3 regions of the Arthrobacter sp. 754 genome follow, and region 1 is predicted to be linked to each of the others. Evidence: predicted binding sites of a transcription regulator. Region 1 holds the regulator's gene; each other region holds the start of a gene.

Region 1 (4,822 bases):
GATGGGGACATCCAGTTGCGGGGCACCGTACGGTGTCAGTCCACGGAGATTGGTCCGGAGGGGAAGTCGGTTCAGACGCTCTAACTGGTCATTCACCTGAACAGTTTAGTGCCGACGAAGACACCCGAAAAATATGACGGGCCGGAGGGGCTGCGCATACCCTTTTGGCTGCCCCGAAGCCTACTTGGCGGGCACGAAGAGCTGCTGGCCCGGCACCACGCCGCCGGCCGGGAGGTTGTTCAGCTGAACAATATCGGCGATGACATCACGGGGATCCCTCTCGGGTGCTACCGCGCCGGCGATGGCCCAGAGTGACTGGCCCGCCTGAACCGTGACAGACACCGTGGGAGTTACCGAGAGATCCGCTGCCGAATCCGCTGCCTTGGCCGGGGCATTAAGGAATCCTGCCAGCGACAGCAGGACCGCAGCCAGGATGACCAGCGGGATGCCAATCAGGACGATCCGGCCGCGCCTGGTCAGACGCAGTGGCTGGGCCTTGGTGCGCTCAGGACCCGCCGTGAGGTGCTGGACGGAAACGAACTGCGGACGGGAGTCGTGTGAAGCGGATGTAGCTGACATGAAATTAGCCCTCCTGGACCATACTGTGCTGCCCGGTGCGCCCTGTGCGTCCGCCTGCGATATCCGATCCCGGGGCCTACTGCCCCGGTTTCGAACGCTGCCTGCGACGAGTAGAACACATATTCGAACTTTGCTTCCCTAGTTTTAGCACTTATCAACGAACATTGTCGAGACTCGCTAGAACAGATGTTTGAAAAAGCAATGTGGCTGGCCTACGTTTGGATCAAAGAACAACCACCTCAGTAGTTGATCAGCAGGGTCTGACAATTAATCCGGACAGCACCCGGGCAACCGAAAGGCATTGGCGAACATGGCAGCACCAGCCGCCGAGGGCAAGGCGAACCCCCAGGGCCGCCAGCCCCAGAGGACCCCGAAGGGGCTCACTGCCCGTCAAAAGAAGATTCTCGAAACCATCCAGCGCTCGGTCAATGACAACGGTTACCCTCCGTCCATGCGGGAGATCGGTGACACCGTAGGGCTGGCCAGCCTTTCCAGCGTCACGCACCAGCTCTCGCAGCTCGAAAAGCTGGGATACCTCCGCCGGGATCCGAAGCGCCCCCGCGCGATGGAAGTCCTGATGCCCCTCACGCTGGACGGCGGATCCACGAAACCGAGCGGGTCGGGCAAACCTGCGCTGATGCACAATATCGGCGGGACGGTGACGGAACTTCCCACCGCGATGGACACGGCAATGGTGCCGCTCGTCGGCCGGATCGCAGCCGGCGGGCCGATCCTTGCCGATCAGGTGGTGGAGGATGTCATGCCCCTGCCGCGCCAGCTCGTGGGCCAGGGGGAACTGTTCATGCTGCGGGTGGCCGGCGACTCCATGGTGGACGCCGCCATTTGCGACGGCGACTGGGTGGTGGTCCGCCGGCAGGCCGACGCCGTCAATGGCGATATCGTGGCGGCGCTCCTGGACGACGAAGCAACCGTGAAGACCTTCCGCCAGCGCGATGGCCACACCTGGCTGTTGCCCCAGAACACCCAGTACGAGCCCATCCTCGGGGACCACGCCACCATCATGGGAAAGGTTGTCTCGGTCCTGCGGTCACTGTAGTTCGTTTGGCGTAAAAGCAACGCGGAGTCACTTAGTGCCTCTCGGGAGGACCCGAAGGGGCATTAGGTGACCCCGCGTTGTCGTTGGTCCTGGAAGCCGCTCACGCTCATCCGGGCCAGGCCTCAGGAGCCCTCCTTCGCCAGCCTTTCCAAGGCTGCGAAAGCAGTTTTGCGGTCCGTCGTAGGCCAGAACGGCGGAAGCGCGGCGCGCAGGAATCCGGCGTACCGCTCCGTGGCAAGCCGCGGATCGAGGACAGCCACTACCCCCTTGTCGCCCGTGGAACGGATCAGCCGTCCTGCCCCCTGGGCCAGGCGGATAGCGGCATGGGTGGCCGAAACGGCCATGAACCCGTTTCCGCCGGCCTGCGCCACGGCACGTGAACGGGCTGTCATCAGGGGATCATCCGGCCGCGGGAACGGAATACGGTCGATCACCACCAGGCGGCACGATCCGCCCGGAACGTCAACGCCCTGCCACAGGGACATGGTCCCGAACAGGCATGTGTCGGGCTCATCCGCGAACTGCTTGACCAGGGCAGTCATCGTTGAATCGCCCTGGCACAGGATGCTGAGCCCCAGCCGCGGACGCATGGCCTCGGCTGCCTCCTCGGCCGCGCGGCGGGACGAAAAGAGACACAGCGCGCCGCCCCCGGAGGCCCGGATCAGCGCCTCGAGTTCGTCCAGGGCCTCGGGCGCTGCCCCGCGCCCGGGTTTGGGCAGGTGCCCGGCCACGTAGAGGATTCCCTGCCTGGGGTAGTCAAACGGGGAACCGACATCGATACCGGTCCAGCTCGGCGCCCCCTCCCCTACCAGCCCCAGCCCGCCGGCGGCCGGTTCGAAGGCTGAACCGATGGCGAGGGTTGCTGAGGTCAGCACGACGGTGTGGCCGGCAAAGAGCCCTTCACGCAGCTTCCCCGCAACGCTGAGCGGTGCAATATTGATCAGGACCGGCGCCGTATCATCCGGCTGCCCGTAGCCCTGCTGCGGATCGAACGTACTGGCACGGGAGAACCAGACCACTTCGCGGTTCTCGCGGGCTACGATCAGCCGTTCGCACAGTTCAAGGATGAGCATCAGCCGTGAGCGGGCAAGCTGCCGCCCGCCGTCGGCCGTTTGGCTGCCTTCGCCCTTGGAATCGGAAAGTGCCGCCCGGCACGCTTCGCGCAACTGGTCCACACAGTCCAGTTGTTCGTCGTTGAGGCCGTTGGGGAGCAGCCCGTTGGGCACACCGGCCACGGCGAGCTCCAGGTTTGCGGCAGCCGCGTTGAGGGCATCGACCGTAATGGCGGTGTGCTTCCGTGCGCCGGAGGCGGCAGCGTGCACCATTGCCACGGAGAGCTGCCCGGACACAGCCCCGGTGACCCGGTCCTGGAGTTCGTGGGCCTCATCCACCACCACGACGTCGTACTCGGGAAGCACTGCCAGGCCTTCAAAGGCGCTGACGGCGAGCATGGCGTGGTTGGTGACCACGACGTCGGCGTCTGCAGCGTCGTGGCGTGCCAGCTCGCTGAAGCACTCCGCCGCCATCGGGCACTTCTGCGCCCCCAGGCATTCCATCGAGGTCACGGAAACCTGCCGCCATGCGCGGTCCGTGACGCCGGGAACAAGCTCGTCGCGGTCCCCGGTGCTTGTTTTCTCCGCCCACTCGCGCAGGCGTACTACTTCCTTCCCCAACTGGGACGAAGGACCGCCGAGGGCGGCGGCGAAATGCGGGACGGACGTGTCCTCGCCCAGGGAGAAAAGCTGGCCCTCAGCAGGTTCCTCGGAGGGGAACCCGCCTTCGAGTTTGTGCCTGCACACATAGTTGGAACGGCCCTTGACCAACGCGACCTTGACGGGCCGGTCAAGGGCAGGGGTGATGCTCTTGAGCAGCCGCGGAAGGTCACGGCCCACAATTTGGGTCTGCAACGCAAGTGTGGCGGTGGAAACCAGCGTCGGCTTGTCACTGACAAGCGAGTGCGCAATCAGCGGGATGAGGTAGGCGAGCGACTTGCCGGTGCCCGTACCGGCCTGGACGAGCAGGTGGTCACCGGTTTCAATGGCCTTGGCAACCTGCCTGGCCATCTCGTGCTGGCCGCTCCGGCTCTGACCGCCCATGCCCGCGACCGCGCGGTCGAGCAGTTCGATCACGAACTGCTCGGCCGCCGTAGCCGTAGTTTCCCCCACCACAACCTCAGTCATGGTTGACGAATGATTCCAGTTCAGCAGCCAGGCCTTCGCGGACCATCACCACAGCGCGTGTGCCGTCCTCACCGTGATCCAGGCTCAGGATCTCGGCATCGGTCTCGTGCAGCTTGCTGATCAGGTCACCGCGGTCGTACGGGATCAGGAGCTCGAGCTTGACGCTGGGACGCGGAATCGCTTCGCTGATGGCGCGCAGCAGCTCCGCGATGCCCTGGCCGGTGCGGGCGGACACCACCACGTGGCGGGGCTCGCGCTGCTTGAGGCGTTCCACCACAAAAGGATCCGCGGCATCGGCCTTGTTGAGCACAATGATCTCGGGGATGTTGCGGGCGTCCACTTCGCTGAAGACTTTACGGACGGCCGCTATCTGGCCCTCCGGATCCGGGTGGGACACGTCCACAACGTGCAGGATCAGGTCCGAATCGGCCACTTCCTCCAGCGTTGACCGGAAGGCCTCCACCAGCTGGGTGGGCAGGGAACGGACAAAGCCCACGGTGTCGGCCAGGGTGTAGCCCAGACCGTCGGAGGTTTCGGCCTTGCGCACCGTGGGATCAAGGGTGGCGAAAAGGGCGTTCTCCACCAGCACGCCTGCGTCGGTCAGCCTGTTCAGCAGCGATGACTTTCCGGCGTTGGTGTACCCGGCGATGGCGACGGACGGGACGGAATTACGACGGCGGTTGGCCCGCTTTGTTTCGCGTGCCGGCTTCATCGCGGCGATTTCACGCCGGAGCTTGGCCATCCGCGTGCGGATCCGGCGGCGGTCGAGTTCGATCTTCGTTTCACCGGGTCCACGGGAACCCATACCGGCGCCGGCGCCACCCACCTGGCCACCGGCCTGGCGGGACATCGACTCACCCCAGCCACGCAGGCGCGGCAGGAGGTACTCAAGCTGTGCCAGCTCCACCTGGGCCTTGCCCTCACGGCTCTTGGCGTGCTGGGCGAAGATGTCCAGGATCAGGGCCGTGCGGTCGATCACCTTGACCTTGACGATGTCCTCGAGGCC
Region 2 (4,822 bases), on a different contig from region 1:
GGGCACCGAGTCCCAGTGGCAGACCCCGCCGAAGCCGGGGTTGTTCTTCGCCCATTTGTTGGCCAGCTTGGCCAGGGTTTTCGTCGTCGCGATCCCCACACAAACCGGGACGCCCACGTTCCGGCGGACAGCGGCCTTCATGGCCCTGCCCAGCGTCAGCAGCTCAGCCGGGGTGCCTTTGACGCCGAGGAAGGCCTCGTCGATGCTGTAGACCTCCAGCCAGGCAGAGTACCGGCCCAGCAGCTCCATCACCCTGGCGCTCATGTCGCCGTAGAGCTCGTAGTTGCTGGAGAGGGCCACCAGCCCCCATTCCTTGGCCCTCGGGGCGAGCTTGAACCACGGCTCACCCACGGCGATGCCCAGGGCTTTGGCCTCGGGGGAACGGGTGACCGCGCAGCCGTCGTTGTTGGACAGCACCACCACGGGTATGCCCTCCAGTGACGGGTCGAAGGCCCGCTCGGCCGAGGCGTAGAAGCAGTTCACGTCCACGTGGGCGATCTGCGGCATCCGGCGCATCACCGCCGGCTTAGACATTGCTCCAACCCGCCTGCGTAGGCCCGGTAAGGCACCGAATCCGGCCGCCGGACAGGCCGCTGCCCTCGGTAGAGTTTCGGTTATGGATAACCCGGTGAAAGTCCGCCGCGCGCGCGTCGAAGACGCCGCCGTGATGGCCCGAGTGAACGTGCAGTCGTGGCGTGAGACCTACCGCGGCGTGATGGCGGACCGCGTCCTGGACGACCCCGGATTGCCCGCAGTCCGGGAACGGTTCTGGACCACCGCTCTCAGCGATGAACGATACCGCGCCAACCGCGTCGCCGTGGCCGAACGCGACGGCGAAATGATCGGGATCGCGATGGCGGGGCCGCCGCAGAGCCCAGGTGCGCAGTGGGGCACGCACCTGTATGTGCTCTACGTCCTCGCCGCTGAGCACGGGACAGGCGCCGGCGCCGCCCTCCTGGACGCCGTCGTCGGCCCGGAAGATTCGGCAGCGCTCTGGGTGGCCGATCCGAATCCCCGGGCGCAGGCGTTCTACCGCAAGCACGGCTTCGTGGCGGACGGGACGGTGAACGTGGACGACGGCGTGCGTGAGCTCCGCATGGTGCGGATCCTTTCCGGGCGCGGCCAGCTCCCGGACCCGTCCTCGGACGCTCCCTCCCGGCCGCCTAAACATGGTGAAGGCACCGCGTAGCGACACCCCAGATGACGAGGTCCGCAAGGGCCGGGACCCGGATGTCCGGGTAGGCAGGGTTCTCGGCCTGGAGCACGACGCCGGTGCCCGTGATCCGGAGCCGCTTCACCGTGAGCTCCCCGTCCAGGACCGCGACGACCACGCAGCCGTCGCGCGGTTCCAGGGCGCGGTTGACGATCAGTTCGTCGCCGTCGCTGATGCCGGCACCCTCCATGGAGTCCCCGGACACCCGCACAACGTATGTGCTGGTGATGTCCTTGATCAGGTGCTCGTTCAAATCGATCCGGCCATCAAAATAGTCCTGCGCCGGCGAGGGAAACCCCGCCGCGACCGGGACAGGTGAGATCAGCACCGACAACAACGACATGCCCGCATCTATCACACGGGGACCCACGATAACGCCCACAACACACCTTTATTCGAATATATGTTCGATTCATTCAGTGTAGCGGCAGGCGCAGACAAAGAGCAGACCACGCCGGTTCCCTCCGGCAGGCCGGGTACCGCGGAGGCGCCGCGGGCGGTCACTTCAGGCGGAAATTACCTGAACAGGCCTTCGCCGATGAACCCGCCGGGCTGGACGCCGGGAGGCACCGCCGCGAGGGCCGAACTGGTGTGCTTGAGGTACTCCAAAGCAAGCGTGTCCTGCTTGGCCATGGCCATCTGCATCGGGACGTAGTGCGTGCGGGGATCCTTGACGAAGGCAATGAAGAACAGGCCGGCGTCGAGGTGTCCGAGCCCGTCGGAACCGTCGGTGTAGTTGTAGCCGCGGCGGAGCATCCGCACGCCGTCGTTCTGGTCAGCGTGGGCGAGGCGGACGTGCGCGTCCATGCCGATCAGGGGCTCGCCGTCCTTGCCTTTGAGCGAAAAGTCGGGTGAGGTGAACTCCTTGCCCCCGGACAGCGGGGAGCCTTCGGATTTGGTCCGTCCGATCAGCCCCTCCTGTTCCCGCAGCGAGGTGCGGTCCCAGATTTCGATGTGCATGCGGATGCGGCGCGCCACCAGGTAGCTGCCGCCCTGCATCCAGGCCTCGCCGGACCGCGTGCCCGGGCCGGCCCAGACGTGTTCGTTCAGCAGGTCCGTGTCCTCGGCCTTGAGGTTGTTGGTGCCGTCCTTGAAGCCGAAAAGGTTGCGCGGGGTCTGCTGGTTCCTGGAGGTGGAGGACGTGCGGCCGAAACCGAGTTGGGACCAGCGCACCCGGGCTTTGCCGAAGCCGATGCGGGCGAGGTTGCGGATTGCGTGGACGGCGACCTGCGGATCGTCCGCGCATGCCTGGACGATGATGTCGCCGCCGCTGCGGTTGGCCTGCAGGTCGTCACCCGGGAAATGCGGGAGGTCGATCAGGGCGTCTGGCCGGCGGCCCTCGAGGCCAAAGCGTGCTTTGCCGTCTTTTTCGAACAGGCCGGCGCCGAACGCGAAGGTGACGGTGAGTTTGCCGGCGCTGAGGCCCAGTGCTTCGCCGGTGTCCTCGGGCGGTGCGTCGTAGGGGCCGTCCACCGCACCGGTTGCGCCGGTTTCGCGGCCCTGACTCATGGCCTCGGCCGCGGCGGTCCAGTCCTTCAGGAGGCGGATGAGGGCAGCCCGGTCCTCGGTGGTGACGTCGAATGCTGCCATGTGGAGGCGGTCCTGTGCGGCGGTGGTGATGCCGGCCTGGGTGGGTCCGTGGAAGGGCACAACGTCGCCGGTTCCGGCGTCGGCCGGCGTGGCCGCGGCAGCCAGGGCGTCCTGGGTGAGCAGGCCCGCGGCCAGACCGGCCACGGCTCCTGCACTGCCCACGCCTGCCAGCGCCAGCAGGCCCCTGCGGGACATGCGCGGCGCCGGTGCTTCACTTTGTGCGGGGTCGATGCTCTGTGCGGGGTCGGCCGTGCCTCCGCCGAATGGGCAGCCGCTCACAGGACGACGGCGGCGGTGAGGTTGGACAGTGGCTCACCCAGTGCATCCACCAGCGAAGCCAGCTTCTGGACCTGCTCCGGGGTCAGTTCGTCGTAGTAAACGAAGCCGTCACCGCGGGCGTGCTGGGTGAGTTCGGCCTGGAGGGCGGCGAACTTCCCCTCCAGCGACGCGGCGAGTTCCGGGTTCTTCTGCTCAAGCACGGGCTTGAGGTTCTCGAAGGCGATCCGGGCGCCGTCCACATTTGCCTGGAAGTCCCAGAGGTCCGTGTGCGACCAGATTTCCTCCTCGCCGGTGACCTTTCCGGTGGCGACCTCGTCGAGCAGTTCCTTGGCACCGTTGCCCAGTTTGTCGGCGGTGAGTTCAACGGTGCGCGTGCGGCCGGCCAGGTCCTCGGTGTCGGCCACCAGCTGGGCGGCGAGCGTCTCCCGTTCGGGGGCCGTCAGAGCCGTGAAACCGGCCGGCGGGAAGAGGTCCTTCTCGGCGCGGTGCCAGCCGGTCCACTCCTCGCCGGGAGCGAGGTCCGCCTCCCGGGCGTCCAGCTTCGGGTCCAGGTCGCCGAAGGATTCCGCGACCGGTTCAATCCGTTCCCAGTGCATGCGTGTGGCGGCGTAGAGGTCCCGGGCCTTCGCGGCATCCCCGGCGGCGTAGGCCGCGGCGAACTCCTTGGTTCCGGCGAGAAGCTGTTCGGTCTGGTCCTTGACGTAGGCCAGGTACTGGGCCGTCGCGGTGTCCGTGAGGGCCTTCATGTTGGTGTCCACGGCGGCCTGGCTGCCGGATTCGGTGATCTCGAACGCGGACCGGATGCCCTCGCCCTGCATGCCGGGCTTGCACGCCGTCGTGTACTTTCCGGCGGGTGCGGTGAGCACCAGGTTGCGGGTCAGGCCCGGGCCGATGTTCTCCACTTCGCCGATGATGCGCAGGCCGTCTTCGGCCAGGAGGTAGAACTCGGTGACCTGGTCGCCGTCGTTCTGGATTGCGAATGTCACGTTCCCGCTCTTGGTGCTCGAGCTGGACAGGGAGCAGACATCGTTCGTGCTGGACACCTTGATGGGGCCCGTGGCTGCCGGTGCGCTGTTGTCGGTGCAGGCAGCGAGCGCCAGCGGCAGGACGGCGGCGGCCAGCACGTACCGGAGGCGGGTGGACTTGGGGAGATTGGGCACAGGGGTATTCCTTTGGGGATGTGACGCGGGTAGGGGATATAACGCGCGGGTGGGGAGGGGTGGATCAGGAGCCGGCAGCGGTGCGGACCGGTTCCGGGATGGCGGCCGCGGTTTGGGCGCGGCGGTGGGATCGGAAGTAGAAAAACATCACTGGCGGGACGTAAAGCAGCCAGGCGGCAGCCTCAAGCCAGGTGGTGGCCGGGGAAAAGTTCAGGGTGCCTTTGAGCAGGGTTCCGTACCAGGACGACGGCGGCACGGCGGCTGAGACGTCGAAGGCCAGGCTGTGGAGGCCCGGAAGGATGCCGGCCTCCTGGAAGTCGTGGACGGCGTACGCCAGGACCCCGCCGGCGATGATGATCAGGGCGGCGCCGCTCCAGGTGAAGAACTTCCCGAGGTTGACCCTCAGGACGCCGCGGTGGAGCAGGGCGCCGAGGGCAACGGCGGTGGCGAGCCCCAGCAGCGCCCCGACCAGGGGTGAGGTGGAGGAACCGGTGGATCGGGCTGCCGCCCAGAGGAACAGGGCCGTTTCAATGCCTTCGCGGCCCACTGCCACGGCTCCAACAACCGCAAGCCCCCATCC
Region 3 (4,822 bases), on a different contig from region 1:
AGCATTGATGATTTCCTTGCCCAGCTGAAGCATCTGCCCTGCTGATTTCAGCCAGCCCTGGCCGTTGGGCTGGAGCAGCGGTTCGGCCGCTAGTTCCGGCAGGGACTTCAGCGTCCGGGCGGAGTCGAGTACGTCAGCTGTGGCAGCGCCGTCCTCGGCGCAGTAGCGGACTGCATTGGTCAGCACGGCCGGGACCCGGTGTTCTTCCGCGAGCTTCAGCATGCGCACCGCATGGGAGGTACTCAAGGGCGCTCCGGGGGCACTGAGCTGGGAGACCACCTCGGCAACCAGCGTTCCGGCAGGCATGGTCTCGACCCAGAGCTTGAAAAGTGTGCGCGGCAATAGGTACCGCCTGCCGCCCATGGCCCGGCCGACGTCGGAATCCGGTCCGATCAGGACGGTCAGCACAGGCTTCAGGGTTTTTGGGTCAAGCGTGCGTGAGGCGAGTTCGGCGCGGGTGACAGCCACCGGCACCGCTCCCCCGGATTTGCCGGATGTGCGGGCATGGGCATCAGAGACCAACCGGCACAGGGCGCGGTAGCCTGCCCCGTTGTTGTGGCCACGGGCGAGCACCACCACCCTGCCGGCGAGCTGGGTGCGGTGGTCGCCGTCGTCGTCGAAGACCGCAAGGTCAACTCCCACCACAGGATCTATGCCGGCAGCCATACAGGCTTTGAGGTGTTTTACGGTGCCGTAAAGGCCGTCCCTGTCAGTGCAGGCAAGCGCAGTTGCGCCGTCAGCGGCTGCGGCCTGGGCCAGCTCATCAGGCCAGGAAACGCCGTAGTGCGCGCTGAAGGCGGTGGAAACGTGGAGGTGCGTGAAGGTCATGCCGTTTTGGGCCGGAGTGCGTCGTGGATCCGCAGCAGCCTCCAGCGGCCGCTGCTGATGTGCCTGGTGAGGTCCAGGGTGAGCGGTTCTGCGGCATCCCGCCGGACGTCCTGCACCTGGACGCGCCAGATCTCGTGATCCACCAGCCCGGGCCCGCTGCCGAGGGGTGCGCGGCTTTCCTCAGCCCACCATTGACGGCGTTCATACCACCGTGAAGGTTCGGCGCATACCGTGTAGTGCCGACCGGCCCACTGGAGATCCAACGGCTGGCCGGCTGGAGTGCAACGGACCTCCACGGACTCGCTGAACATACCCATGGGTGCCTCCCGGAGCGGCTGATACAGACGTTCACAACAATTCGTTCGAATATGTGTTCGAACAAATCCAGTCTACGCCGGTGCCCTGACAAAACCTAGACGGGGGTGGACGGACGGCCAGCAGGAGGGCAGGATTGTGCCATGAGCTCCCATGACGCACTCCTCAAGCACGTAAGCATCAAAGCCCAGGACAACACGCTCGTGGCCAACTTTGATATCGACGGCAACATACCGGGCGCGGGTGCGTACGTTGTGGGACTGGTGGCGTCGAGCCCTGACCATTCATCACAAAGACGGCTGGGTATTGAATTCCTGAACGGGGAGGCAATCGCCTTCTACTCGTTCTGCCATGACCAGACCACCGAGGAAAATTACGACCTTTCCGGAGTGTCCCACTCGGGCAACACCATCACGGGAAACTTTCCCATGGCAGCCATTCAGGGCCTGGGCAAAGGGCACTTCATGACAGCGTTCAGCGAGGCCGACGGCCGCGATTTCCAGGGGGGCTTCCCGGTCGAGGAAGCACTGTAAAGAGACCGGCTTTAGCTGGTCTCTTTGTGTACCTTCATTTCGAGTTCGATGAAGCCTGAAATCATGGCCCGGTAGGTTGATTCCACGATGTCCGGGTCGATGTCCTTCTTTTCGGCAGCGTTCCGTACATGCTCGATCACCCGTTCCACCCTGCCGGGAGCCCTGACTTCGGCGTCGTCGCCTTTCAGGGTTCCGGCGATCCGGATCAGCCGTTCACGCCGCGCGATCAGGGTGACGATCTGGTCGTCCACCTCGTCCACCGCAATGCGCACGGCAGCGAGCTGTTCCTTGTCGGCCAAAGCGTCCCGTTCGTTTCCTTGTATTGTCGCCATGATCTGACAGTATCGAAGCATGCAGCCCAGAGTCGACTTCATCTCACTAGGTGTTCGCAGCGTTGAGGCCTCCCGCCGGTTCTATGCGGAGGGCCTCGGCTGGCCCATCCACCGCGAAATTCCGGGCGATGTGGTGTTTATCCAGGTCAACCACGGCCTGATGCTTTCCCTGTGGGATGCCAGGCAGATGCAGGCCGAGGCAGGGGTGGACGCCCCCGGCGCTGTCCCGTGCATCACCCTCAGCCACAATCTGGCCAGCCATGAGGAAGTGGACCAGGTCCTGGCCGACGCGGCGGCTGCCGGCGCCGCCATCATTGCCGAGCCCGTCACGCAGCCGTGGGGAGGGTACAGCGGCTATTTCGCGGATCCGGACGGCTTCCGCTGGGAAGTTGCCTACAACCCCACTTGGGCAGTGGACGACGGCGGCGGAGTCACCGTTTAGCGGCATCCCGCCTTAGAAGAGTGCCTCCACCGGCCGGATGAGTTCGGGGGAATTGTTGCGCACGTTTCCCACCTCCCGGCCTACCGAATCAACGTGCCAGTCCGCAGCCACGTCCTTCACATGGGCACGGACCAGGTCCACGAGGAATGCGGCATCGTCTATCTGCGGGTCGATCCAGGACTCCATCGTGGCCCGGTCCATGGGCAGCGGCACACGGTCATGCAGGGCAGTAAGCCTGCCGAAGACAGTCGACTCCGCGCCCGGCGGCGGGGTGTCTGCCGTCAGGATGGAGGTGGAGAGCAGCCACCGTCCGGGATCGTCCTCTGATTTGGACGGGTCCTTCCACCATTCGTACAGGCCGGCGAACACCAGGCCGTTCCCCTCGCCCGGGTGGACGTAGTAGGGCTGCTTGGCTTTGCCCGTGCCCTGCTTCCACTCGTAATATCCGTCCGCGGGAACGGCGCAGCGGCGGGACTGGACGGCCTTGCGGAACGCGGGCTTTTCCAGCACCGTTTCGCTCCGGGCGTTGATCATTTTGGAGCCGATGCCGGGATCCTTGGCCCAGGACGGCACCAGTCCCCAGCGGGCCACATGCAGCTGCCGCACCGTCGAGTCGTCCTTCAGGCGCTCCAGCACAATGGGAACATCATCGGTTGGCGCCACATTCCAGGACGGCGGCAGCTCGACGTTCTCCTCCAGCTCCGCGTCGAATTCCGCCAGCAGGTCCCCCACGGCACGTGCCATCACATAGCGTCCACACATGGCTTCAGCATGCCATCCCTGCAGTGCACTGTCATCCGGCCCCACCCGCATCGGGGAATACCCCGGTGCGGGTTACCGTTGACGGGAACGAAACCCCCAACGATTTCAGGAGAGCTCCGTGGACTTTACCCCCGAAGACGGCACCATCACCATGTTTTCCACCACCTGGTGCGGCTACTGCAACCGGTTGAAGAAGCAGCTTGACGCGCAGGGCATCGGCTACACGGAAATCAACATCGAGGAAGTCGACGGCACGGCCGAGCTTGTGGAGCAGCTTAACGGCGGCAACCAGACCGTGCCTACCGTGCTCTTCCCGGACGGCACCTCCGCCACGAATCCCTCCTTGGCGGAGGTCAAGAGCCGTCTCGCGGCCTAGCCCCCGCCGGCACATGTGGTAGACAGAACGGGACCAACATCCGTGTTGGTCCCGTTCTGTCTATCTGCATTAAGGGAGCCTTCCGTGGTCCATAAAGTCAAAGGTGTCGTAGCCCGTTCCAAGGGCGCCCCGGTCACTCTGGAGACCATCCTTGTTCCGGATCCGGGACCGGGCGAGGTGCTGGTGGACATCCTGACCAGCGGCGTCTGCCACACAGACCTGCACTACAAGCTCGGCGGCATCAGTGATGACTTCCCGTTCCTGCTCGGCCATGAGGCTACCGGGGTGGTCAACGCGGTGGGCCCCGACGTCACGAACGTGGTTCCGGGTGACCGCGTGGTGCTGAACTGGCGGGCCGTCTGCGGCAACTGCCGTGCATGCAGGCGCGGCCAGGCCCAGTACTGCTTCAACACGCATAACGCCACCCAGAAAATGACACTTGAGGACGGCACCGAGCTGTCCGCGGCACTGGGCATCGGGGCCTTCACCGAGAAGACGCTCGTTGCCGCCGGCCAGTGCACCAAGGTAGATCCCGACGCCGATGCTGCCGCGATCGGGCTGCTCGGCTGCGGCGTGATGGCGGGCATTGGCGCCGCCATCAACACGGGCGGGGTCAAACGTGGTGACTCGGTGGCTGTGATCGGCTGCGGCGGCGTGGGCGTGGCTGCCATCGCCGGTGCCGCGCTTGCGGGCGCAACCACCATCATCGCGGTGGACATCGACGCGAAAAAGCTGGAGCGCGCCAAGGAGCTCGGCGCCACCCACACGGTTGACTCCTCCGAAGCCGATCCGGTGGAGAAGATCCGCGAACTCACCGGCGGCTTCGGCGCTGATGTGGTGATCGACGCCGTCGGACGCCCCGAAACGTACAAGCAGGCGTTCTACGCCCGCGACCTCGCCGGCACCGTTGTGCTGGTGGGCGTCCCCACCCCGGAGATGACGCTGGAACTGCCACTGCTGGACGTGTTCGGCCGCGGCGGATCCCTGAAGTCCTCCTGGTACGGCGACTGCCTGCCGTCCAGGGACTTCCCCATGCTCATCAGCCTCTACAAACAGGGCAAGCTGGATCTCGATGCCTTCGTCACCGAACGGATCACCATCGACCAGGTGGAAGAGGCTTTCGACAAGATGCACTCCGGTTCGGTCCTGCGGTCGGTGGTGGAACTGTGAGCCTCCGGATCGACCGTCTGGTGACCTCCGGAACATTCTCGCTCGACGGCGGCACGTGGGACGT

The links. Region 1 encodes LexA, which represses DNA repair genes until DNA is damaged. Its sites were predicted from a motif close to TCGAACANNTGTTCGA; they were not measured.
Region 2: ABIA70_RS05070 (LexA family protein) is a predicted target of LexA. The motif match lies at 1,609-1,624, and genes of this name have one in related genera.
Region 3: ABIA70_RS00270 (DUF6504 family protein) is a predicted target of LexA. The motif match lies at 1,191-1,206, and genes of this name have one in related genera.

The regions. Positions count from the first base shown of each region.
Region 1 is NZ_JBEPSC010000002.1:825,999-830,820, reverse strand. Features, by position in the region: gene ABIA70_RS09245 (histidinol-phosphate transaminase) at 1-96, opposite strand, end outside; gene ABIA70_RS09240 (LysM peptidoglycan-binding domain-containing protein) at 181-579, opposite strand; gene lexA (transcriptional repressor LexA) at 890-1,636, shown strand; gene ABIA70_RS09230 (ATP-dependent DNA helicase) at 1,759-3,816, opposite strand; gene hflX (GTPase HflX) at 3,809-4,822, opposite strand, start outside.
Region 2 is NZ_JBEPSC010000001.1:1,063,325-1,068,146, reverse strand. Features, by position in the region: gene ABIA70_RS05080 (Y-family DNA polymerase) at 1-534, opposite strand, end outside; gene ABIA70_RS05075 (GNAT family N-acetyltransferase) at 617-1,189, shown strand; gene ABIA70_RS05070 (LexA family protein) at 1,164-1,595, opposite strand; gene efeB (iron uptake transporter deferrochelatase/peroxidase subunit) at 1,730-3,082, opposite strand; gene efeO (iron uptake system protein EfeO) at 3,079-4,242, opposite strand; gene efeU (iron uptake transporter permease EfeU) at 4,307-4,822, opposite strand, start outside.
Region 3 is NZ_JBEPSC010000001.1:59,179-64,000, forward strand. Features, by position in the region: gene ABIA70_RS00265 (DNA polymerase III subunit alpha) at 1-828, opposite strand, end outside; gene ABIA70_RS00270 (DUF6504 family protein) at 825-1,145, opposite strand; gene ABIA70_RS00275 (hypothetical protein) at 1,287-1,676, shown strand; gene ABIA70_RS00280 (chorismate mutase) at 1,688-2,008, opposite strand; gene ABIA70_RS00285 (VOC family protein) at 2,028-2,450, shown strand; gene ABIA70_RS00290 (SOS response-associated peptidase) at 2,463-3,212, opposite strand; gene ABIA70_RS00295 (mycoredoxin) at 3,331-3,588, shown strand; gene ABIA70_RS00300 (S-(hydroxymethyl)mycothiol dehydrogenase) at 3,673-4,758, shown strand; gene ABIA70_RS00305 (MBL fold metallo-hydrolase) at 4,755-4,822, shown strand, end outside.